4 regions of the Pantoea alhagi genome follow, and region 4 is predicted to be linked to each of the others. Evidence: predicted binding sites of a transcription regulator. Region 4 holds the regulator's gene; each other region holds the start of a gene.
What was found. The regulator PurR, encoded in region 4, represses purine synthesis genes. The targets are predictions, from matches to a motif close to CANGCAAACGTTTGCNTG.

Region 1: the regulator PurR is predicted to act here: its motif matches at 3,334-3,351, upstream of galS (HTH-type transcriptional regulator GalS).
Region 2: the regulator PurR is predicted to act here: its motif matches at 3,634-3,651, upstream of pyrC (dihydroorotase).
Region 3: the regulator PurR is predicted to act here: its motif matches at 2,189-2,206, upstream of B1H58_RS07520 (NCS2 family permease).

What each region holds. Positions count from the first base shown of each region.
Region 1 is NZ_CP019706.1:3,019,788-3,025,759, forward strand. It holds gene ptrR (putrescine utilization regulator PtrR) at 1-46, opposite strand, end outside; gene B1H58_RS14100 (YbfB/YjiJ family MFS transporter) at 152-1,303, shown strand; gene folE (GTP cyclohydrolase I FolE) at 1,439-2,104, shown strand; gene yeiB (DUF418 domain-containing protein YeiB) at 2,144-3,307, shown strand; gene galS (HTH-type transcriptional regulator GalS) at 3,464-4,504, shown strand; gene mglB (galactose/glucose ABC transporter substrate-binding protein MglB) at 4,837-5,832, shown strand; gene mglA (galactose/methyl galactoside ABC transporter ATP-binding protein MglA) at 5,901-5,972, shown strand, end outside.
Region 2 is NZ_CP019706.1:4,162,059-4,168,030, forward strand. It holds gene rimJ (ribosomal protein S5-alanine N-acetyltransferase) at 1-486, opposite strand, end outside; gene mdtH (multidrug efflux MFS transporter MdtH) at 779-1,984, shown strand; gene grxB (glutaredoxin 2) at 2,095-2,742, shown strand; gene B1H58_RS19800 (lipoprotein) at 2,892-3,455, shown strand; gene pyrC (dihydroorotase) at 3,714-4,757, shown strand; gene dinI (DNA damage-inducible protein I) at 4,896-5,141, shown strand; gene B1H58_RS19815 (hypothetical protein) at 5,289-5,564, shown strand; gene bssS (biofilm formation regulator BssS) at 5,781-5,972, shown strand, end outside.
Region 3 is NZ_CP019706.1:1,605,293-1,611,264, reverse strand. It holds gene phoU (phosphate signaling complex protein PhoU) at 1-495, shown strand, start outside; gene B1H58_RS20580 (hypothetical protein) at 912-1,259, shown strand; gene yieH (6-phosphogluconate phosphatase) at 1,450-2,112, opposite strand; gene B1H58_RS07520 (NCS2 family permease) at 2,277-3,590, shown strand; gene B1H58_RS07515 (4'-phosphopantetheinyl transferase family protein) at 3,608-4,348, opposite strand; partial or broken gene B1H58_RS07510 (malonic semialdehyde reductase) at 4,511-5,101, opposite strand; gene B1H58_RS07505 (autotransporter outer membrane beta-barrel domain-containing protein) at 5,367-5,795, shown strand; gene mnmE (tRNA uridine-5-carboxymethylaminomethyl(34) synthesis GTPase MnmE) at 5,901-5,972, opposite strand, start outside.
Region 4 is NZ_CP019706.1:3,812,787-3,818,758, reverse strand. It holds gene cfa (cyclopropane fatty acyl phospholipid synthase) at 1-718, opposite strand, end outside; gene punC (purine nucleoside transporter PunC) at 1,009-2,211, opposite strand; gene punR (DNA-binding transcriptional activator PunR) at 2,323-3,231, shown strand; gene purR (HTH-type transcriptional repressor PurR) at 3,267-4,292, opposite strand; gene cydH (cytochrome bd-I oxidase subunit CydH) at 4,577-4,666, shown strand; gene B1H58_RS17990 (C40 family peptidase) at 4,726-5,544, opposite strand; gene B1H58_RS17985 (Grx4 family monothiol glutaredoxin) at 5,903-5,972, shown strand, end outside.

The DNA.
Region 1 (5,972 bases), 790 kb from region 4:
CGGTTTCTGCAACCAGGCAGAACATACGTAACTGGACTAAATCCATCTGTTCTCTTACCGTAATCAACTTGGTTATAAATATTCACTTTTCGTGAGTTTAAACGTCGCGCATCATGGACGCAACCGTTGATTAAAAAAGATGATATGGCTTATGCAGAATCGGGGCGCTCAGTCAGGGGCAGGGCGCATTGCGCTCAGTGCGCTGCTGTCGTTGGTGGTGGCGATGGGCATCGGGCGTTTTGCTTTTACGCCGCAGGTGCCGCTGATGATCGCCGGGCATCAGCTAACGTTAACCAGCGCCAGTGTGGTGGCGGCGCTTAACTATCTGGGCTATCTCTGTGGCTCCTTTGATGCGATGCGCGCCCGTCAGCGCGTGGAGTGGCGACTGCAGGCGGGCGTCTGGGGCGCGGTGGTGCTGACGCTGCTTTCTGCATGGCTGAACGATCCCTGGCTACATGGCGCCCTGCGTTTTCTTATCGGCTGGGCCAGCGGCTGGGCGATGGTGCTGGTAGCGGCATGGTGCGGCGAGCAGTTGCAAAAGCGGGGCAGACCGGCGCTGCTGGCGATGGTTTTTGCCGGACCGGGTATCGGTATTTTCCTTAGCGGCATGCTGGCAGTGCTGTTGAATCACTATCATCTTTCGGCGGCTGGTGCATGGCTGGCCTACGGCACGTTGGCCCTACTGCTGATTGCGCCGATTGCGATCAACCTGCCGCGTCGGGGCGAGCTGCACCGGCCGGAAACGGCCCCCGCGCCGCTGGTACTGAACGGCAACCTTAAGCGGCTGCTCTGGAGCTACAGCCTGGCAGGCTTCGGCTATATCCTGCCTGCCACCTTTCTCTCCCAGCTGGCAGTTACTCGTTTCCCACACAGTCTGTTCGCCCAGTTTGTCTGGCCGATTTTTGGCGGGGCAGCAGTGGCAGGTATTGTGCTTGGCATTGTGACCCGACAATTGGCTGGCGCCCATACCCGACTGGCGATAGCGCTATGGGCACAGGCGCTGGGAGTGTTTATCGGCGGACTGATGCCGGGCATCGGCGGTTTGCTGCTGGGCGCGCTGCTGACGGGCGGCGGTTTTCTTTGCGTGGTGCAGCTTACGCTGCAGTATGGCCGCGAGCTGGCTCCGCAGCATGCGCGCTATCTGGCAGGATTGCTGACCACCGGCTACGCCATTGGCCAGCTGGCCGGGCCGATGCTCTCCTCGCTTTCCAGCCTGTTTCTGCATCGCCTCGATCCCGCGTTATATGTTGCTGGCGCGGCGCTGCTGGTGGCCGGCGCTCTGGTGTGGCGACGCGCTGCATGAAGCAATTTCAGTCGTGATTACGTGTATTCACTGGATAAACCGGGCGGAGTGCTTCAGAATACGCCCTCAGATTATTACCCCGATAACGACCACGCTGGCGATTATCGGCTGTTACACCTGCTGGAGAAACATCACATGGCGACGTTAAGTCATGAAGCTGCTCTGGTTCACGACGCGCTGGTCGCGCGTGGACTGGAAACCCCGTTACGTGCGCCCGTACGTGAAATGGATGACGAAACGCGTAAGCGGCTGATTGCCGGGCATATGACTGAAATCATGCAGCTGCTCAATCTTGATTTAGAAGATGACAGCCTGATGGAAACCCCACACCGCATCGCTAAGATGTATGTTAATGAAATTTTCTCTGGTCTGGATTACGCCAATTTTCCCAAAATCACCCTTATTGAAAACAAAATGAAGGTGGATGAGATGGTGACCGTGCGGGACATTACCCTGACCAGCACCTGTGAACATCATTTTGTGATTATTGATGGTCAGGCGACCGTTGCCTATATTCCCAAAGATAAGGTGATTGGTCTGTCAAAAATCAACCGCATCGTTCAGTTCTTTGCCCAGCGTCCGCAGGTCCAGGAACGTTTGACGCAGCAGGTACTGATTGCGTTGCAGACGCTGCTCGGCACCAATAACGTAGCGGTATCGATTGACGCGGTGCACTACTGCGTTAAGGCGCGCGGCATTCGCGATGCCAACAGTGCCACCACCACGACATCGCTGGGCGGCCTGTTCAAGTCCAGTCAGAACACGCGCCAGGAATTTTTACGTGCGGTGCGTCATAACTAATCTCCTCTGACGGCAGAGGGAAGCGCAGCAGGAACCGGCATGCAACGAAATATCACGCTGGATTTTATTCGTGGTCTCGCCATTCTCGGTATCCTGCTGCTGAATATCAGCGGCTTCGGCCTGCCTTCCGCCGCTTACCTGAACCCTGCCTGGCACGGTCAGCCCTCTCTGAGCGATGCGCTTAGCTGGGCGGCGCTCGATCTGCTGGCGCAAAGTAAATTCCTTACGCTGTTTGCCCTGTTGTTCGGCGCGGGCCTGCAAATGCTATTGCCGCGCGGTAAACGCTGGCTTCAGGCACGCTTAAGCTGGCTGGTGATCTTCGGGTTTATTCACGCTCTTTTCCTCTGGGAAGGGGATATTCTTCTCGCCTACGGCATTATCGGCCTGATTGCCTGGCGAATGATCCGCGATGTTCCTTCCACGCGCTCGTTGTTCAACACCGGCGTAATGCTCTATCTGGTCGGCGTTGGCGTACTGCTGCTGTTTGGCCTGATTTCCTCGCCGGAACCGGCGCGTTCCTGGCTGCCCGGTGCGGCGGATATACAGTATGAAGCTTTCTGGAAGCTAAACGGCGGCTGGAACGCAGTGCAAAACCGCCTCGATCATCTCTCATCCATGCTGCTGGCGCTGGGCGCGCAGTATGGCTGGCAGCTGGCAGGGCTGATGATGATCGGCGGTGCGCTGATGCGCAATGGCTGGTTTCAGGGAGCGTTTAGTCGTCGTCACTATCGCCGCACGGCAGCGATCTTGTTGAGCCTCGGCTGGCTGATTCAACTGCCGGCGACGCTGTTACAGTGGCAGCTGGACTGGGCGTTTCGCTGGTCAGCGTTTTACCTGCAGGCGCCGCGCGACCTGGCCGCGCCCCTGATTAGCCTTGGCTATGCAGCACTTTGCTTCGGCTTTTGGCCTCAGCTGGCCAGGTTGAAAATTACCCAGCCAATCTGCTGCGTAGGCCGGATGGCGTTAACTAACTATCTGCTGCAAACCCTGATTTGTACCACGCTGTTCTACCATCTGGGCCTGTTTATGCACTTCGACCGCCTGCAGCTGTTGATGCTGGTGCCGCTGGTCTGGCTGGCAAATCTGCTGCTTTCCTCGCTGTGGCTGCGCCGGTTTCGTCAGGGACCGCTGGAGTGGCTGTGGCGTAAGCTTACCGCGCTGGCAGCGGGTAAGCCACTGAACAGCGCACGCCCCGGACAATGACGCCTGTCACAATTGTTACAAAATTGTATGTAACCGTTTTCATGAGTGTGACCTGTTTCACGTAGCCCGTCGCGGTTGCCTGCCAGAATAGTCGCCAGCAATCCCAGTTGGCAGGTACATCATGCAGCATATCTTCCTTATTTCAGGTCACTCATCATGATAACTATTCGTGATGTCGCGCGTCTGGCGGGCGTCTCCGTCGCAACAGTCTCGCGCGTGCTGAATAACAGCAGTGCGGTAACAGCTGAAACCCGTGACGCTGTGCAGCAGGCGGTGGATACCCTGGGCTATCGGCCAAATGCGAATGCGCAGGCGCTGGCCACGCAGGTTAGCGATACCATCGGCGTGGTGGTGATGGATGTTTCCGATCCCTTTTTCGGCGCGCTGGTAAAAGCAGTGGATAGCGTGGCGCAGCGGGTACAAAAACATGTCCTCATCAGCAACTCCTGGCATCAGGAACAGGAAGAGCGCCACGCCATTGAAGTCTTAATCCGTCAACGCTGCAACGCGCTGGTGGTGCATTCCAAATCCCTTTCCGATGCCGAGCTGGGCAACTTTATGGATCAGGTGCCAGGCATGGTGCTGGTCAACCGTATCGTGCCCGGCTATGAATATCGCTGCGTCGGGCTGGATAACGTTAGCGGGGCGCTCATGGCGACGCGTATGCTATTGCAGCAGGGCCATACGCGCATTGGCTATCTCGGCTCCAGCCATGCGATTGAGGATGAGGAACAGCGTCGGGCGGGCTGGCTGCAGGCGCTGCACGAGCAGGGCATTACGCCGCCGGACGTCTGGATCGGCAGCGGCGAGCCGGACATGCAGGGCGGGGAGGCGGCCATGGTTGAGCTGCTGGGGCGCAATGTGCAGCTTACGGCGCTATTTACCTATAACGACAGCATGGCTACCGGCGCGCTGACCGCGTTAAAAGATAACGGTATTCTGGTGCCGCAGCATATCTCTGTTATCGGCTTCGATGATATTCCGGTGTCACGCTATACCGATCCGCAGCTGACCACTATCCGTTATCCCATTGTTTCTATGGCAAAAATGGCCACAGAGCTGGCATTAAAAGGCGCAGTTGGCGAGCTGGATACCAGCGCCCGGCACTTTTTTATGCCAACGCTGGTGCGGCGTCATTCGGTGGCCGCCCGACAAAATGTGGGGCCGGTCACTCTTTCAAACGATTCCGCCATGTAACCGTTTTCAATCTGTGAGTAAATTCACAGTTAATTAACATATGCCTCTCTATGATAGCAGCGACTTAACGGCGATGAAACATCATGTAACGGTTTTAGCCTGCAGGCTGAATTGTTCTACAGCGCGCCGCGCAACAGTTTGGCATTACTTTCCAGGAAGCGTTACCGATTAAGGAAGTCAGGTTTTGTGTCAGCAATCCATCGGCTTTGCGTAACGTTTAGTTAACTACCCGCCCAGGCCGATTTTTTCACTAAGTATCCGCACACCTTCATCTGCTGGATGGAGGGTTTGGATGTAGAACGACCCCTGTAAAAACCGGAGATACTAATATTATGAATAAGAAGGTTTTCACCCTCACAGCCCTGGTTGCCAGCATGATGTTTGGTGCAACGGCGCACGCAGCAGATACCCGTATTGGCGTGACCATCTATAAATATGACGATAACTTTATGTCGATGGTGCGTAAGGATCTGGAAAAAGATGCGCAGGCTGCCGGTGGCGTTCAGCTGCTGATGAATGACTCGCAGAATGACCAGTCAAAACAGAATGACCAGATTGACGTTCTGCTGGCAAAAGGGGTTAAAGCGCTGGCAATCAACCTGGTTGACCCGGCTGCGGCAGGCGTGGTGATTGATAAAGCGCGCAGCAACGACGTACCGGTGGTGTTCTTTAACAAAGAACCAAGCGCCAAAGTGCTGGCTGGCTATGACAAAGCGTATTATGTCGGCACCGATTCTAAAGAGTCTGGCGTGATCCAGGGGCAGCTGATTGAGAAGCACTGGAAAGCGACTCCGGCATGGGATCTGAATAAAGATGGTCAGATTCAGTTCGTGCTGCTGAAAGGCGAACCGGGCCACCCGGATGCGGAAGCACGTACCAAATACGTGATCGAGACGCTGAATAAAGACGGTATCAAAACGCAGCAGCTGGCGATGGATACCGCGATGTGGGACACCGCTCAGGCAAAAGACAAAGTTGACGCCTGGCTCTCTGGCCCTAACGCCAATAAAATCGAAGTGGTGATCGCTAACAACGATGCGATGGCGATGGGCGCGGTGGAAGCGCTGAAGGCGCACAATAAATCTTCCATTCCGGTATTTGGCGTCGATGCGCTGCCGGAAGCGCTGGCAATGGTGAAATCGGGTGCAATGGCCGGTACGGTGCTGAACGACGGCGCCAACCAGGCGAAAGCCACCTTTGAACTGGCGAAAAATCTGGCGGCTGGCAAACCGGCTGCTGAAGGCACCAACTTTAAGCTGGAAAATAAAATTGTACGTATCCCTTACGTTGCGGTAGATAAAGAAAACCTTGCTCAATTCAGTAAATAAACGAAGTCGGGCACAGCGATAGCTGTGCCCTTTTTTGCCAGACGCAGATACATTTAGCCAGGTAAATTATGGCCAGTGAAAAAACAGCACAGCATGAATATTTGCTGGAGATGACTAATGTCAATAAGTCATTTCCCGGC
Region 2 (5,972 bases), 350 kb from region 4:
CTCAAACCCGAGCCGCGCCAGCAGATTACCGCTGCGCTGATTGTGCGGCATATAGTTCGCCATAATACGATGCATCCGCTGCTGCCGCTGCATATAGCGAATCGCCGCCTGCAGCGCTTCGAACATCATGCCCTGTCCCTGCCATTTTTCACCGAGCGAATAACCGAGATAGCAGGCGTGAAACGAGCCGCGCAACACGTTGCTAAAGTTAGCCACGCCGCGCACTTCCTTCTCTTCAGGATCCATCACGATAAAATAGAAGGCGCTGCCCTGTTTATGCATATCGGTAATCAACCCAAGACGCGCCTGCCAGCCAGAAGGATAGCAGTGGCTCTCATCACGGACCGGCTCCCAGGGTTTAAGGAAAGCGCGGTTTTCCGTGTAGTAATCAGCCAGTCGCCATGCATCGCGTTCATGAACAAGGCGGACCACCAACCGATCGGTGGTCAGACGCACTTTCGGTGCGGCGGAACGGTAGCCAAACATCTCTTCTCCTGAAAGCCATGGCTGATAAACAAAATTTATTGATGCCTGCCGCGCTAAAAATCAACGCAGCCCGATTATCGACAGCGACGCCGCTTCACGGCTCCGATTAGCGCCGGTAAAACCGCGTGGCGATAACGCCGCGGCAGGCATCATTACTCCACTGAAATTACAGCACATTTTGCCAAAGATCGATAAAAAAATATCATTCTGCACTTGCTGTTAAATTAAACAGTTAGCGCGCAAAATAATATCCCTAAAGAGTAATTATATTTAGCATCGCTAAGGAATCAGCATGGCTGGAGTTGCGCGCGCCCGACGTCTTGGTCGGGTTTTTCTGTTGGTAGATAACATGCTGGTGGTGCTGGGATTCTTTGTGGTGTTCCCGTTGATCTCAATCCGCTTCGTTGATCAGCTGGGCTGGGCGGCGATGATCGTCGGGATCGCGCTGGGTTTGCGCCAGCTGGTGCAGCAGGGACTGGGCGTATTTGGCGGCGCTATTGCCGATCGCTTCGGCGCCAAGCCAATGATTATCAGCGGCATGTTGCTGCGTGCGGCTGGTTTTGCTGCGATGGCGGTGGCACACGAGCCGTGGGTATTGTGGTTTTCCTGTCTGCTTTCCGGCATTGGCGGCACGCTGTTCGATCCGCCGCGTACCGCGCTGGTGGTGAAGCTGATTCGTCCCGAGGCGCGTGGCCGTTTCTTTTCGCTGTTGATGATGCAGGACAGCGCTGGCGCAGTGCTGGGTGCGCTGATTGGCAGCTGGCTGCTGGCGTGGGATTTCCGCCTGGTTTGCTGGGTGGGCGCGCTGGTTTTTGTCCTGGCCGCGCTGTTTAACGCGCTGCTGCTGCCAGCCTGGCGTATTTCTACCGTGCCGACCCCGCTGCGCGAAGGGCTGGGACGGGTGCTGAAAGATCGCCGTTTTTGCACCTATGTGCTGACCTTAACCGGCTATTACATTCTGGCGGTTCAGGTCATGCTGATGCTGCCGATTATGGTAAACCAGATTGCCGGAACTGCCAGTGCAGTCAAATGGATGTATGCCATTGAGGCTGCGCTGTCGCTGTCACTGCTTTATCCGATTGCCCGCTGGAGCGAAAAGCGCTTTCGTCTGGAGCATCGTTTAATGGCTGGTCTGCTGCTGATGACGCTGAGCCTGCTGCCGATTGGCCTGACTGATTCCTTACAGCAGCTGTTTATTTTGATCTGCCTGTTCTATATCGGCGCAATTATTGCCGAGCCGGCGCGTGAAACCCTGAGCGCGGAGCTGGCCAGCTCACGGGCACGCGGCAGCTATCTTGGCTTTAGTCGCCTGGGTCTGGCGCTGGGCGGCGCGCTGGGATATACCGGCGGCGGCTGGATATTTGATACCGGACGCGAGCTGGATTTGCCGGAGCTGCCGTGGCTGATGCTGGGCTGTACCGGTGCAATTACCCTGCTGGCGCTGTGGTGGCAATTTCAGCCGCGCGCCGCAGCGCCCGCTATATTGCGCGGCGGCTAACATGCCGTTGCGGTTTGCCCTTCCCGGGGATCTCTTCCATACTTTTTAAGCATATTCAAATAATTGCTGACGGCAGCCTGCTGTTGGCAATATGAGTAAGGAGAGATGCGGTGAAACTCTATATTTACGATCATTGTCCGTTTTGCGTTAAAGCACGCATGATTTTTGGCCTGAAAAATCTGCCGGTAGAACTGGTGATAATGCTTAACGATGATGAGGAGACACCAGTCCGTCTGATTGGTCAGAAAATGGCGCCGATTCTGCAAAAAGAGGATGGCAGCTGTATGCCGGAGAGCCTTGATATTGTGCGCTATGTCGATCAGCTGGATGGCGAACCATTACTGACCGGTAAAACCAATCCCGCAATTAACGACTGGCTGCGCAACATGGGTAGCTATGTGAATAAGCTGCTGCTGCCGCGCGTTGCTGAAGGCGCTTTTGCCGAGTTCGCCACGCCGCAGGCGCGCAGCTATTTCAAAAACAAAAAGGAAGCCAACATTGGCGACTTTGCTGAATTAAAACAGCATGCAGACGGGCTGATCAAAAAGATCTCTAACGATATGCGCGATCTCAATAAGCTGATCGTGAAGCCGAACGCCGTTAATGGCGAACTGAGCCTGGATGATATTAACCTGTTTCCTCTGCTGCGTTCGCTGACGCTGATAGCGGGTATTAACTGGCCCAGCCGGGTCGCGGAGTATCGCGATAATATGGCGAAGCAAACGCAGGTCAATTTGTTAAGTTCGGTTGCGGGTTAATTTTTTAAGGGCAGCGTTTCGCCGCCTGCTGTCCTTCTTCCCGCGTTTTACCTTTCTTTTCCTGTTTTCCTGGTGACTCACGACGGTGATTGCGGCAAGCTTAGCCTCCTGAAAAGGAGACTTTCTCCGCATTACTTTCGAGGATTGTCATGAACAAGGCGTTTTTGGCGCTCTGCGCCCTTGTGCTGGCCGGTCTGTTGACCGCCTGTAATCAGCTAACCCAGTACACAATTTCCGAGCAGGAGATCAATCAGGCCCTGCAGAAACATAATAATTATCAGAAAGACATTGGCGTGTCCGGGCTGGTTAATGCCCATATCGTGCTGAATAACCTCAGCAGTCAGATTGGCCGCGAGGAAGCCGGTAAGGTGACGCTCTCCGGCAATGCGAAAGTGAATATCACTTCGCTGCTGGGGCCGCAGCAGGCGGATATGCAGCTGAAGATGAAAGCTCAGCCGTTCTTCGATAAACAAAAAGGCGCGATTTTTCTGAAGGATCTGGAGATCGTGGAAGCCAATGTGCAGCCGGAAAAAATGCAGCCGATCCTGCATACCCTCACGCCCTATCTTAACCAGTCGCTGAAAAGCTATTTCGATCGCGAACCGGCTTATATCCTGAGCGAAGATCGCAGCAAAGCGGAAGCGATGGCGAAAAAACTGGCGAAAGGAATTGAGGTAAAACCGGGTGAGCTGGTGATCCCTTTTATCGACTGACCACAGCCGCCCGCGCTGTTTTCTGCGGCGCGGGCTATTTACCTTTAATCGCTTTGCGATTCCAGGCTATCCGGGCGTGACAGGCTGCGCTCCTCCCGCAAGGCAGCGGAGGCGCTGGCGCTATTTGCACCACTTCTCCTGTTTCTCCAGACTTTTTTCGCGCGGCCGACATAAAGCAAGTGCAATCGGTTGCCTTTATCCTTATGCTTGATACCCGGCTAAAAACTGCCTTGATTTCCCACCGCCGGAGCCTAATTCATGACTGCACAACCTCAGCAACTGATCATTCGCCGCCCTGACGACTGGCATATCCATCTGCGTGACGATGAGATGCTGCGCGCCGTATTGCCTTTTACCAGCGCCGTGTGCGGCCGTGCCATTGTGATGCCTAATCTGGTGCCGCCCGTCACCAGCGTGGAGGCGGCAAGCGCCTATCGCGCACGTATTCTGGCCGCGTTGCCGGAAGGACATACTTTCCAGCCGTTAATAACCTGCTATCTTACCGATTCGCTTCAGCCTGATGAGGTGGAAAAAGGCTTTCAGGCCGGAGTTTTTACCGCAGCCAAGCTTTATCCCGCTCACGCCACCACCAACTCCAGTCATGGCGTAACCAGTATTGACGCCATCGCCACGGTGCTGGAGCGTATGCAGCGCATCGGCATGCCGCTGCTGATTCATGGCGAAGTGACCGATGCGCATATCGATATTTTCGATCGTGAGGCACGCTTTATCGAAACGGTTATGGAGCCGCTGCGTCAGCGCTACCCTGAACTGAAAGTGGTGTTTGAACATATCACCACCAAAGAAGCCGCACAGTATGTCGAGGCGGGCAATGATCTGCTGGCTGCGACAATCACGCCACAGCATCTGATGTTTAACCGTAACCATATGCTGGTGGGCGGTGTGCGCCCGCATCTCTATTGCCTGCCGATCCTGAAGCGCAATGTCCATCAGGAGGCGCTGCGCAAGGTAATTGCCAGCGGTAACCATCGCTTCTTCCTCGGCACCGATACCGCGCCGCATTTACGTCATCGTAAAGAGGCCAGCTGTGGCTGCGCCGGGGTGTTTAATGCGCCGACCGCGCTCCCCGCTTACGCTACGGTTTTTGAAGAGATGGGTGCGCTACAGCATTTTGAAGCCTTCTGTTCAGAAAACGGCCCAAACTTTTACGGTCTGCCGCTGAATGAAGGAACGATTCGCCTGGTGCGTGAACCCTGGACTGTCGACGAAAGCATTGCGGCGGCGGGCGATACGCTGGTGCCTTTCCTCGCCGGTGAAACCCTGAACTGGCGCATTGCCTGATGATCCCCTGCGGCTGATGTTTTGCCATCAGCCGCTTCTGTAATTCTCTCCATTTTTTCATCGACATCCTGCTCGCTTTTCGTTGCTTTGCTGCCGCATTAACTGTATAAATAGCCAGTACTCACAGCGGAGGCAGATATGCGTGTTGAAGTAACCATAGCGAAAACCACTCAGCTCCCTGCCGGCGCTATCGATGCGCTGACGCAGGAACTGTCAAAACGAATCGATAAAGAATTTCCGGAAATGGCCAACCATATTTCGGTGCGCTACGCCAGCGCGAATAACCTGACCGTGATGGGCAGTGGTAAAGATGCCAAAGATCGTGTGACCGAGATCCTGCAGGAAACCTGGGAGAGCGCCGACGACTGGTTTATCACTGACTAGCTTTCTTTTTGTGCCGTTGTTTGCCGGATATCGCCATCCGGCTTTTTTTTATCTTTACCGCCTCGCCGCCCTCCCAACGCGGTTATAGACTGTTGTAAGCCGATGACATATTCTGGCGTCCGTCATGACTTACAGGAGGTGTTAACCATGACCGCTGATAAACCTGAAGAGGCGATGACCTTTGGTGAACTGCTGGCGTTAATTGGTGAACAGCAGCGTCGTCTTACCGTGTTGGAAAACGCATTTTCCTATCTTGCCTTTTGTCTGGACGATAAATCTAATCAGTTATTGATTCATAGCCTGCGACTGGAAGCGCAAAACCAAAATCATGATGAGGGAATGCAGCAGCATTTTGCTCGTCTTGCGGCTGAGCTGGAAAAACGTCACGCCCCGGTTAAAATTCAACCCGATACCACTCTTTGATTTTTATAAACTCCTGCATTATGCAGGAGTTCTTTTCCTGCTAAGAATAATCAGAATTCTGTTCAAATATTATTCTCCGTAGATTAATTACGCTATTCGAGCATTTTTCGTGCCGCTTAAATCTGTAACACTGTTATAATCACTCTGCTCTGTGAAAAAAAGCCGCATTGAAACCTCAAATAATCACTTCGTTCTACGAGTAATAAGGGGGTTATAATGGACAGTAATAAAGAGATTATTCAGACACATCCCCTCGTTGGATGGGATATCAGTACCGTGGACTCGTATGATGCGATGATGATTCGTCTGCATTCGCTTTCATCTAATGAGCAACAGCCTGATGAAGCCGACGTAGGGCCGACTTACTGGCTGACTACGGACGTTGCCAGACAGTTTATCTCCATTCTG
Region 3 (5,972 bases), 2.0 Mb from region 4:
CCGACCGCCAGCGATTTACGTCTGGTAATGGCAATTATCAAAACCATTTCTGAGCTGGAGCGTATTGGCGACGTAGCGGAAAAAATCAGCCGCACGGCGCTGGAGAAGTTTAGCCAGCAGCATCAGCCGTTACTGGTCAGTCTGGAGTCGCTGGGACGGCATACTATTCAGATGCTGCACGATGTGCTGGATGCCTTCGCGCGTATGGATCTGAGCGCGGCGGTAGAAATCTATCGTGAAGATAAAAAAGTCGACCAGGAATATGAAGGCATTGTGCGTCAGCTGATGACCTACATGATGGAAGACCCGCGTACGATCCCCAGCGTACTAACCGCTCTGTTCTGCGCCCGCGCGATCGAGCGCATTGGCGATCGCTGTCAGAATATTTGCGAAATTATTTTCTATTTCGTGAAGGGGCAGGATTTCCGCCACGTCGGCGGCGACCGTCTTGACAAGCTGTTAGCTGGAGATGATAACGGCAGCAGCCCCGCCTGATTGAGATTACCCGCAGTGCGTGCCTGGCATGCGGGTAAACTTTTCTTCATACCAGAGCGTAAAACCGTCCCGTGAGATTTAAGATATAAAGCGCAGACTCAAACGCTGCTGTCTCTTCTTCTGGTAATTAATTTCCAGCCTTATATTGAAGTTCAATTAACCATAGCCGTTAGCTTTTACCCGATTTTTATCAGCGACTTATTAGCATATCGTTAACTGATATAACGTTCTTCTACGGTTTTTTTTGATGGTATGCATCCTTTTGTTGGTTCAATAATCACCTTTTCTTTCTCTACGCGCTTGTCAAAGCACAGGTTACATTTCATTTTTAAATAAAGTTATTTAACAGAGCGAGATAATATAAGGTTAAGTATATCAAGCTGTTTTGTCTTAATTAAACGGTAAAAGATTCCAGAATGTTGTCCCGTGAATATATAAAGATGTTCTTTTTTATTTACACGGGACGTAAATGTTTGAAGATTAAATTAATTGCTTTAGCAGTATCTGCGATGACGATGAGTGGCGCATGGGCCCATGGCTATCTCATTGAAGGTCATGGACGCGTACCGGCTGTTAATAGGGCGCACGAATCTGATGTTCCTGCGCGTACCGGCTATCAGGCCAGCTTTATGGTAAAGATTTGCGCCCGGGTGACAAAGTTAAGGTTCGCTTCTTCTGGGATAATGCAGAAGTTATCTCTTTTGCCACCACGCTTACTATTACTGAAGAGCTTACCGATAAAAACCGCTGGTGCTGCAGCCTGAAAACGGTAAAGTTTATCAATGTAAACCTTTCCCTTACTCAGGATATTGCTCACAGTGGTCGGGCAGTGCGAACCAGTTTGAGCCGGGTGTAGGTACCGCCTGGTCAACAGCATGGATTGAAAAATAACGGCTGTCTGAATAAAGCCTCAGCCCTGACGACAGGGTTGAGGCTTTTTTATGAGCGGTGAAATCAACGAGTAAGATGCCAGCCCCGCGCGTTCCACAGCGCTGGCAGCCGCGTCAGATCATCAAACGGGGTAACCAGCGGGTGATCGAGCGGCGCGTTATGCGCATCGGCGCAATAATAGAAAACCGGAATGCCTGCCGCAATACCGGCACGCGCCCCTGCCTCTGAATCATCAATCAGCAGGCAGCGTTCAATCGGCACCTGCATTTGCTCAGCAGCATGAAACATCAGCTGTGGATCCGGCTTCCAGTGGCCGATATCGTAGCCGCTGTACAGGCGATCGCCAAAAAAAGGAAGCAGGCCGGTCAGCCCAAGAGAGTGCTGCATCTTTTTTACCGTGCCGTTAGAGACCACGCACGCCGGTACGTTAATCTGCTCCATTAAAGCTCTGGCGCCGGGGATCGGCTGTAGCTGTGCGTCGAAAAGGCGAGCCACCTCTGCACGATATTCTTGTTCAAAAGTTTCCACTGCGACATCAAGCGGGTGTTGCTGGTTAACGTCAGCGATAATATCGTAGAGTTTGACGCCCTTATATTTTTCAAACATCTCCTGTAATGGCAGATGCACGCCGTAGCGGGAAAAGGTGGAAACATACGCCTGGGTACAGAGCAATTCGCTATCCACCAGCGTTCCGTCACAGTCGAAAAACAGACATTCAATCGTCATTCTGCCTCATCCTTACCAGGGAAAAAGCCCACTTTACCCGACTGAGCGTAAAATGCGACCCAGCCGCCCGCCGGAAACCGCAACCGTTTGCGAAAAATCAGTGTACTGTTGCGTCAAAATCGCTAGCATACGCGGCGACCTCTTTTCCCGTTCGGATGTAACAAATGACTAAACAAGGCTTACTACAGCGTCTGTTCCGGCTGCAGGAACATGGCACTACGGTGCGTACCGAGTTGATTGCCGGTTTTACAACTTTTCTGACGATGGTCTATATCGTCTTTGTAAACCCGCAAATTCTCGGTGCGGCAGGCATGGATACCCAGGCGGTATTTGTCACTACCTGTTTGATCGCCGCGCTGGGCAGCATACTGATGGGGATCATTGCTAACCTGCCCGTCGCGCTGGCACCTGCGATGGGTTTGAACGCCTTTTTTGCTTTTGTGGTAGTGGGCGCAATGGGCTATTCGTGGCAGGTAGGCATGGGGGCGATCTTCTGGGGGGCGACGGGGCTGCTGCTGCTGACGCTCTTTCGCGTGCGGTACTGGATGATTGCCAATATCCCTCTTGCTTTGCGTACCGGCATTACCGCAGGGATCGGTCTGTTTATTGCCATGATGGGGCTGAAAAACGCCGGTATTATCGTGGGGAATGAAGCCACGCTGGTAACGGTAGGCGACTTATCCTCGCACAGTGTTCTGCTGGGGGCGCTGGGCTTCTTTATTATCGCCGTGCTGGCATCACGTAATATCCACGCAGCGGTGCTTATTTCTATTGTTATCACCACGCTGGCTGGCCTGCTGCTGGGCGACGTTAAATACAACGGGATCTTTTCCGCACCGCCAGCGATTAACTCAGTTATCGGACAGGTGGATCTGGGCGGCGCATTTACGCTCAATATGGCCGGCGTGATTTTTTCTTTTATGCTGGTTAACCTGTTTGATTCATCCGGCACTCTGATTGGCGTAACGGATAAAGCAGGGCTGGCCGATAAAGACGGTAAATTCCCACGCATGAAGCAGGCGCTGTTGGTGGATAGCGTTAGCTCAGTTGCCGGTGCGGCAATCGGCACCTCTTCCGTGACGGCCTATATTGAAAGCTCGTCAGGCGTCTCCGCTGGTGGACGTACCGGGCTGATGGCGGTGGTTACCGGCATTTTATTTCTGCTGGTAATGTTCTTGTCGCCGCTGGCATCGATGGTGCCGGGCTACGCTGCCGCAGGCGCGTTGATTTACGTTGGGGTATTAATGACCTCAAGCCTGGCGCGCGTAAAGTGGGACGACCTGACCGAGGCGGTCCCGGCTTTTGTAACTGCTGCCATGATGCCGTTCAGCTTTTCAATCACCGAAGGCATCGCGCTGGGTTTTATTTCCTGGTGCGTGATGAAAGCAGGAACCGGACGCTGGCGCGAAATCAATCCCTGTGTTGTGGTGGTAGCACTGTTGTTCGTGCTGAAAATCGCTTTTATTGATTCACATTAATCAGATGGCGCTGCGGCTTAAGGCTGCAGCTGCCTTTCTGTTGGCATACTGGTCAGTCTTAAGGTCTGCGGTCCCATATTCGCTTTATTCATCTCAATATCCCTTAACGCATTCCAGTTCTGCTGTTCATCAATTTCCCACAATCGTAAGCGGCTGGTCGCAGCAGACAGGGCACAGGACCAGATAAGTAGCGGTTCGACATCACATACCGCCTGTATGTCGGGAAAAGTATGCGAGCGCAAACGGCCTGAAGCGGGATGCAGACGCAAAGTACTATCACAGGCGTTGTTCTCCCCGGTTAGCTTGAGCACGCTTTGCCGCAGCGTCCAGATTTGCGTAATGGCTTCCAGCGGATCCTGCTGGGCATTAATCCAGGCTTTTTCGCCGGAAGAGAGATACTGCAGATGATGTTCCAGCGTCTGACGGCTATGTGCCCGTACGATTTCCATATCCAGCCCGGCACGGCTCTGCTCTTCCGCCAGCAGCACACCAACCATATTACCGGCGTAGGCAATGCTAAAATCGGGCAGGTCGGGATCGGTAAAACAAGGACGGCCGCTGCTGGTGGTGGTGAGGGCGGGAAGCTGGGACATACCATAAATACGCAACATAAGTTCGGCCAGCAGCATACGCGCTGCAAGATAACGGCTGCGGCGTTTATCGTTCAGAAATCGCGCTTGTTCCACTATATCTGCCGGGATACGCTGTACGTCTGCCCGATTTTGGGCAAGCGTCCAGCGTACAAAATGACTTGCCATCTGTCGCTCCGTGAAAATGGTCGGATAATCATCAATCGCATTGTAAGAATTTTCCGATGCTTTTGCACCCGGCTTTACTTTGTACAGGGTGCTTTTCGGAATAGGTTTAAACAAGTGCGGTAAAAAAGCACGGAGACGAGTCAAAATGCGCCGGATAAAGCTTCAGGCGAAACGGCAGGCTTCAGTAAACGGCAGACGAGGCAGACGCGGATGCAGCTTACTCGCTTCGCCATAACCCAGATTGATCAACAGGTTGGCTTTCCAGTGGGTCTGTGCAAAAAACAACGCGTTAACCTTCTCCGCATCGAATCCCGACATGGGGCCGGCATCCAGGCCCAGCGCGCGGGCCGCCAAAATCAAATAGCCTGCCTGTAGACTGCTGTTGCGAAAGGCAGTCTCAGTAGCCAGCTCCGGGCTGCTGGTAAACCAGCTGCGGGCATCAGCTCAGGGAAAGAGTTCTGGCAACCGATCATAAAATTTACTGTCGGAAGCCACAATTACTGTAACTGGCGCTGACAGCGTTTTCTCCACATTGCCGCTCGAGAGCGCAGGCTTCAGTTTCTCCTTACCCGATGCGCTGGTAATAAAAACAAAGCGTCCCGGAGAAGCATTAGCTGAGGTAGGTGCGAGACTAACCAGCTCATAAAGCCGATGCAATAATGCTGAATCGACCGCTTTATCCTGCCAGTGGCTATGGGTTCTGGCCTCGGTAAACAAGGTGTTTAGCGCCTGAAGATCAAGAGGAACTGCCATGCTGGCTTCCTTACTGTGAGTTAACGGTACAGAAAACGTTAACGGCAGGCTCACTCTTTGACCAAGATGATTTTTGTATGGCAAAGATGCATCCCTCATTTTACAGCGTTAGCCCCAGGCGTAACCAGGAAAGTTATTAGAACCTCTCAAATAATTAAGCAAAAAGACATTAATAAATCCATATGGTGCCAGTGCTTACACTATTTATCAGAGTAAACGCATGGAGCCCGCTGTTGCCGGGTAAACAGATACCGGATATATCACTATGTTGAAAATTAACCTGGCTAATTGTTTCTTTAGTGGGGGCGATAACCAACGTCGGTACGCTTTTTACCTGCAACCGCATGCGCAGATTATTTTCAACGATCTGAAAACCGTACGTTTAACGGAGCAGAACGGTACCCGCATAACCAATAAAAATAATAATTTTATCAGCCGCATTGGGGTGCGTGGCTGGATAGCGGAATCAAAACAGCCCGGCGAAAGCGATCTGAGGCCCTACGTTGAGCTTAACTGGCTGCATAACAGCGATCCTTATCAGGTGAGGCTAAATCAGCTCAAGGCACAGCAAAATAGCGGGCGTAATGTGGCGGAGCTTAAAAACGGCGTAGAAGGGAAAGTGAGTGATAACTTACAGCTTAACGGCAGCATTGCCTGGCAGCAGGGCGTTATCACTATCAGGACGCCAGCCTGATGCTGGGCGCGAAGTATAGCTTCTGATGATATTGCCATAAAAAGAGGCCGGGCAGGTTGCTGCTTCGGCCTCTTTTTGAGCTTCCGGCTACGTTCAGCGTCGCGCTTATTTACCAATACAGAAGCTGGAGAAGATGCGGCCCAGCAGATCGTCAGAGGTAAACTCGCCGGTGATTTC
Region 4 (5,972 bases):
GCTCAAACATGCCTACCGAAACGATCCGGTCGTACTGGTTATCTAAGTCGCGATAATCCTGCAGCAAAATATTCACGTCCAGCCCTTCGCAGCGCTGCTGGGCCATTTTCTGCTGTTCGGCAGAAATCGTGACGCCATCGACCGTGACGCCATAATGACGTGCGGCAAACTCAGCCAGCCCGCCCCAGCCGCAGCCAATATCCAGCAGCTTCATGCCCGGTTTCAGTGCAAGCTTTTCGCAGATCATTTTTAGCTTCGCCTGCTGCGCCTCTTCCAGCGTTTGGGCTGTTTTCCAGTAGCCGCAAGAGTATTGCATGAAGGGATCAAGCATCAGCGAAAAAAGATCGTTGCCTAAATCGTAGTGCTCCTTGCCTACCATCCAGGCGCGTTTTTTTGACTGCAGATTGGTCAGGCGCGCTGCTGCAATCCGCAAGGTATCTTTAAAATGATGAGGGAGTTGTTGATCCAATTTGTGTTTCAGAACGCGATGGAAAAACATATCAAGGCGTTCGCAATCCCACCAGGCGTCCATATAACTTTCGCCCAGGCCAAGGGATCCCTCCTGTAAAACCCGTTTAAAAAAGTCAGGATTCTTTACCTGAATATCCCAGGGGCGGTTACCGTTGATCTCAATATCAGCCATCTCCAGCATTTCATGGACGATACGATACCAATGGTTTTCCTCCAGGTTCACTTCTTCTATGCACGATGAACTCATAGCTTCTCCATCACCTGTGTGATACGAACCTGAGAAAGAGAATAGTCAATTTCTCAGGATTGTGAGAAATCTCACGGAAGACCGTGTGCCAGATATCCGACGTTAAACAGAGGATTGAAACTGAATGAAAGCCCGGCCAGGTACGACATTGTCGCCTGAAAAGCGCAGGATGACCGGGAAAAAGCACGCTGATTATTATAAGTCACTGCCTTGCAAGGAGTATATGCTCCCGCAAGGCAATATACAACGGCTAATAGTTAGGTTGCTAACTATGCCTGAAGCCGCGAGGTTTAATCGCTAAGAGAAGAGCGGGCGCTCTTTTTTGTGCCCGCAGCGCTGTGGCGCGCAACGTACTGTAAAGCGTAACCCACCACCACCAGCAGAATGGTCGACAGCATAACCGTGCTGGTGGTCAATAATGGATGCGTCAACCAGGATGAGACGGCCAGGCTGGCGAAAAAACAGAGACCCAGCTGTAAACAGTTCTGCAGCGCTGCGGCTTTACCTGTGTCATCCGGGAAAGGCAGCAGGGCGTTAGCCACCACGATGGGATAAATCGCGCCATTTGCCAACGCCATGCCGCAAAAAGGAATTAATAAACCCCAGAGCGTAACCTGACCGCTAATCGATACCATAAACAGCGCAGCAACGCTTAGCGCATAAAAAATCAGCAGGAAGGGCAAGAGCGTACGTCCGCTACGGCGCTGCAGCGCCGAACGGCAGCCAAAGCCGCCGACCAGAAACGCGACGGTTTGTGGAAGATAGCTCAGGCCAATATCGGCAGGCGTGAGGCCAAGATCGTGCAGAATAAAGGGCGAGCCGGTCAGCCAGGCGAAAAAGCTGGCGGAACAGGCAGCATAAATCAGCACGTTGCCGCTATAGATACGAGACGCCAGCAGACGGAAAAAACCGCTGCGTTGCCGCGATGGATCGGAAGCGGGCGTGGTTTTTTTCAGGTTTGCTGTGGCAAACAGCAGCGGTAGCGTAACCAGAAACAGCGCCAGAAAAATCGCGCGCCATGAAAAATGGCTGAGCAGCCAGGCACCCAGTAGCGGCGCCAGCGCCGGCGACAGGGCTACCAGTGGCATAATGGTGGCAAAAACCCGATTCGCCTGTGCGCCCCGATAGCGATCAACAACCAGCGCCTGCCAGCTTACCGCCGCCGCGCATACGCCAACCGCCTGAATAAAGCGCAGGGTCAACATCTGCCAGGTGGCATCCGCCCACAGCATGCCCGCGCAGCCCAGCGCAAACAGCGCAAGGCCCAACAGCAATATTGGCCGACGACCATAACGATCGGAAAGCGGTCCCCACAAAAGCTGAGCGCAGGCAAAGCCGCCTAAAAACACGGTCAGGCTGGCGCTAATCACGCCAGCGGAAGTGTGAAAACTCGCCTGCATGGCAGTAAACGCAGGCAGATACATATCGGTGGCCAGAAAACCCAGCGTGCTGAGTAGCGCCAGATAGAGCATAAATCCTTTTGAAGCAGACATCTCTTTCTCATTTATAAGCAGGTGAACAGACGGCGCGAGGGTAAAGGATGTTTTTCTGAATGTGAAACGCTAAAATTTGCCGATTGATATCAAAATTTTTGCAGGCAAAAAATGTGGTCTGAATATGCACTGGAAGTGGTGGATGCCGTAGCACGCAATGGCAGCTTTTCCGCCGCCGCCGAAGAGTTACATCGTGTACCCTCAGCTATCAGCTATACGGTTCGTCAGCTGGAATCCTGGCTGGCGGTGCCGCTTTTCGAACGACGTCATCGGGACGTGGTATTAACGGAGGCGGGAGAGCTTTTTATTCGTGAAGGGCGGGCTGTTATCAAAAAAATGCTGGCCACGCGACGCCAGTGCCAGCAGGTAGCGAACGGCTGGCGCGGGCAGTTAAGCATTGCTGTGGATCGCATCGTTAAGCCGCAGCGTACCCGCCAGCTGGTGCTCGATTTTTACCGACATTTTCCGGATATGGAGCTGCTGATCACGCCGGAAGTTTTTAACGGCGTCTGGGATGCGCTGGCGGATGAACGGGTTGATGTGGCGATCGGCGCGACACAGGCGATCCCGGTGGGAGGGCGCTTCGCCTTCCGCGATATGGGCGCGCTGAACTGGCGTTGTGTGGTTAGCATTGATCATCCTCTAGCCAGCATTACCACTGCGCTACAGGAGGATGATATTCGCCCATGGCCGTCGCTGGTGCTGGAGGATACTTCCCGCGCGTTGCCCCGGCGCACTACCTGGACACTGGATAATCAGCGTCGCCTGGTAGTGCCGGACTGGGAAAGCGCGTTTGATTGCCTGCGTGCCGGGCTGTGCGTGGGCATGGTTCCCGGTCATTTTGCCGCGCCGCTGCTTAAAGCCAGGCAGCTAACGGAGCTGATGCTGCCGGTGCCGTTCCCCGACAGCTTCTGTTGCGTCAGCTGGTCGGAGCAAAGCGATTCACCTGCACTGCGCTGGTTGCTGGACTATCTTGGCGATACGGAAACAATCAACCGGGAATGGCTGCGTGAAGAGTAACAGGCTCAGAAAAGGAGGTTTTCTGAGCCATCGCATTAACGACGATAGTCGCGGAAAGGGCCGTCGGCGACGGAGCGACGTTCAATCAGCGTGGGATGAACCTCTATGGTTTGCGGCTCTTCGCGTTTGCTGGTGATTCTGTCCAGCAGCATATCAAAGGCGGTTTCGCCCAGCTGCTCTTTGGGCTGGTGGACGGTAGTCAGCGCCGGGGTAAAATAGCGAGCGTTGCGCACATTATCGTAACCGATAACCGAAATATCCTGCGGCACGCGCAACCCCATTTCATCCGCTGCACAAATCGCGCCCATTGCCATGATATCCCCGCCGCAGAACACGGCGGTAGGGCGCTGCTTTTGCGCCAGAATTTGCTGCATGGCGCGATAGCCTGACTCAGGTTCGAAGTCACCCTGTACAATCCACTCTTCGCGTACCGGGATGTTGGCCTCATTCAGCGCTTTTACAAAGCCGGCAAAGCGTCCACTACCGGTATTACGTTCCATCTGACCTGGGATCACGCCGATATCGCGATGACCGCGCTCAATCAAATAGCGCCCGGCGAGATAGCCGCCTTCGAAAGCGTTATCCAGCACGGTATCGGTAAAATCGCCGCGGGATTCGCCCCAGTCCATGACCACCATGGGAATATTGCGGTTTTCCTCAAGCATTTTCAGCAGTGCTTCAGGATACTCAGAACACATCACCAGCAGACCATCCACGCGCTTTTGCGCCATCATTGACAGATAAGCCTGCTGTTTTTGTAGATCGTTATGGGCGTTGCCCAAAATCAGGGTATAGCCACTGGCGAAACAGCGCGTTTCTACCGCTTCAATAATTTCAGCAAAATAGGGCGCTTCACTCGAGGTTGCCAGCAGACCGATCGATTTAGTGTGGTTAACCTTCAGGCTGCGTGCGACCGCACTGGGCGAATAGTGTAGTTCTTTGATGGCTGCCCACACGGCCTCACGGGTTTCTTCCGCGACAAAACGGGTTTTATTGATGACGTGCGATACCGTGGTGGTGGAAACGCCGGCACGCTTCGCGACATCTTTGATTGTTGCCATTAAAAAGATACTCCTGCGCCTATCCTAATATTTTGATAAGGCTAATGTTAATCGTTTGCGTCCACATAGCGTTATTCAGCGCGCGTTGAGGTTGTCATTATGCGGGCTGAGGTACGTCTGACTGGCGGGACGTCTTTAAAAAAGGGCTGCCAACGGTGGTTTTTTGTCGTTGCGCAACGCAAGGCGGGGATTCTACCAAGCTGGCGCAAAGAAAACGAGATTTTTACCAGGGAGTATGGGAAAATCTATAACGTTACAATTTATGTGGGTAAAGGAGAGGCCAGATGAACACCGATTTAAAACTATCAATAGGTACTACCGTCGTGGCATTGCTGATGATTATGGCGTTTAGCTTCACTGCCGTTATGCACTGAGCGCCGCGCGAAGTATAAAAAAGCCTGTCATGAGACAGGCTTTTTTGTTGCGCAACGCGTTAGCGAATGGTGCGCGGCGTCATAACGCGACGCGCGCCAACATAGTGCCGCTGCCAGTAATCATCACTAAGCTGGCTAATCTGAATATCTTTACCGGTACGCGGCGACTGGATAAAACGACCATTGCCCAGATAGACGCCAACGTGATCGGCTGCGCCACGGTTATTGATGCGGAAAAACACCAGATCGCCTTTTTCCAGCGCTTCACGGTTAATGGGGGCCGCATCACGCAGATGATACATTTCATTCGCGGTGCGGGGGATCTTGAATTTCACCACATCTTTATAGGCATACCAGACCAGACCGCTGCAGTCGAAGCCGGTATGGGGTGAGGTGCCTCCCCATAAATAGGGCTTTCCTAACTGGCTCATCAGTTTGTTCATCGCGGTTTCACGCGCTTTTTGATAGCGTTCACGGTGCGCTTTGCTCATCTCCAGCGGCCCCCGCCTGGCCGCTGCCGTTTTCTTATCGCCACGCTGGCGACCATAGCGCTGCAAGCCTTTTTTGCTGCTGATTTTCTTGAGGCTGCTTTTTTTCACGCTGGTGGTTTTCACCGATGCGCGGCTTTTTTTTACGCTGGTTGCGGCAACGGCGGCCGGTTTGCTTTTTTTCTTTACTTTGTTTTTTTCAACGCTGGCCGTACGGTTTTTTTTACTGATTGTTTTTACCGTCCGACGCTTGCGGCGGTCATCGTCACGGGCGGCTTTTTTATCAACTTTATGCTGGCTGGCCTTTACCGGGGCCTGCGGTGAGGCATGGGCAACGTTGAAAAACAGTTGAGCCATGGCCAGCATAAAAAGCGTAATCAATAAACGCATGGTGTGGTTACACTCAAAGCGCAGTGATAGCGCAAGGTTAATCTTATTTCTGCCACACAGGGCAGACTCCTGATGGGCAATTCTAATCGAACTTTTTCCGAAAAGATAAAGCCTTTTTTAATCAAATAAACTTTAAATGCATACAGATGTAAAAATAAGCATAGTCAGGTGTTTATCTCAGCAAATTTATTGCCAGGTATTAATCCTCGCTGAGGAAATCGCCCAGGCTGATGTTATTTTGGCCTGATAAACCGGTACAATAACCAGCATTATTTAACCTTACAGAAAATGTCGTTTTCAGCAACCCGCTACAGTCGCTACAATCAATAGACACGAAGCATGCTATTTAAGGAAGGCAATTATGAGTACTGTTGAAAAAATTCAACGCCAGATCGCAGAAAATCCGATTCTGCTCTATATGAAAGGCT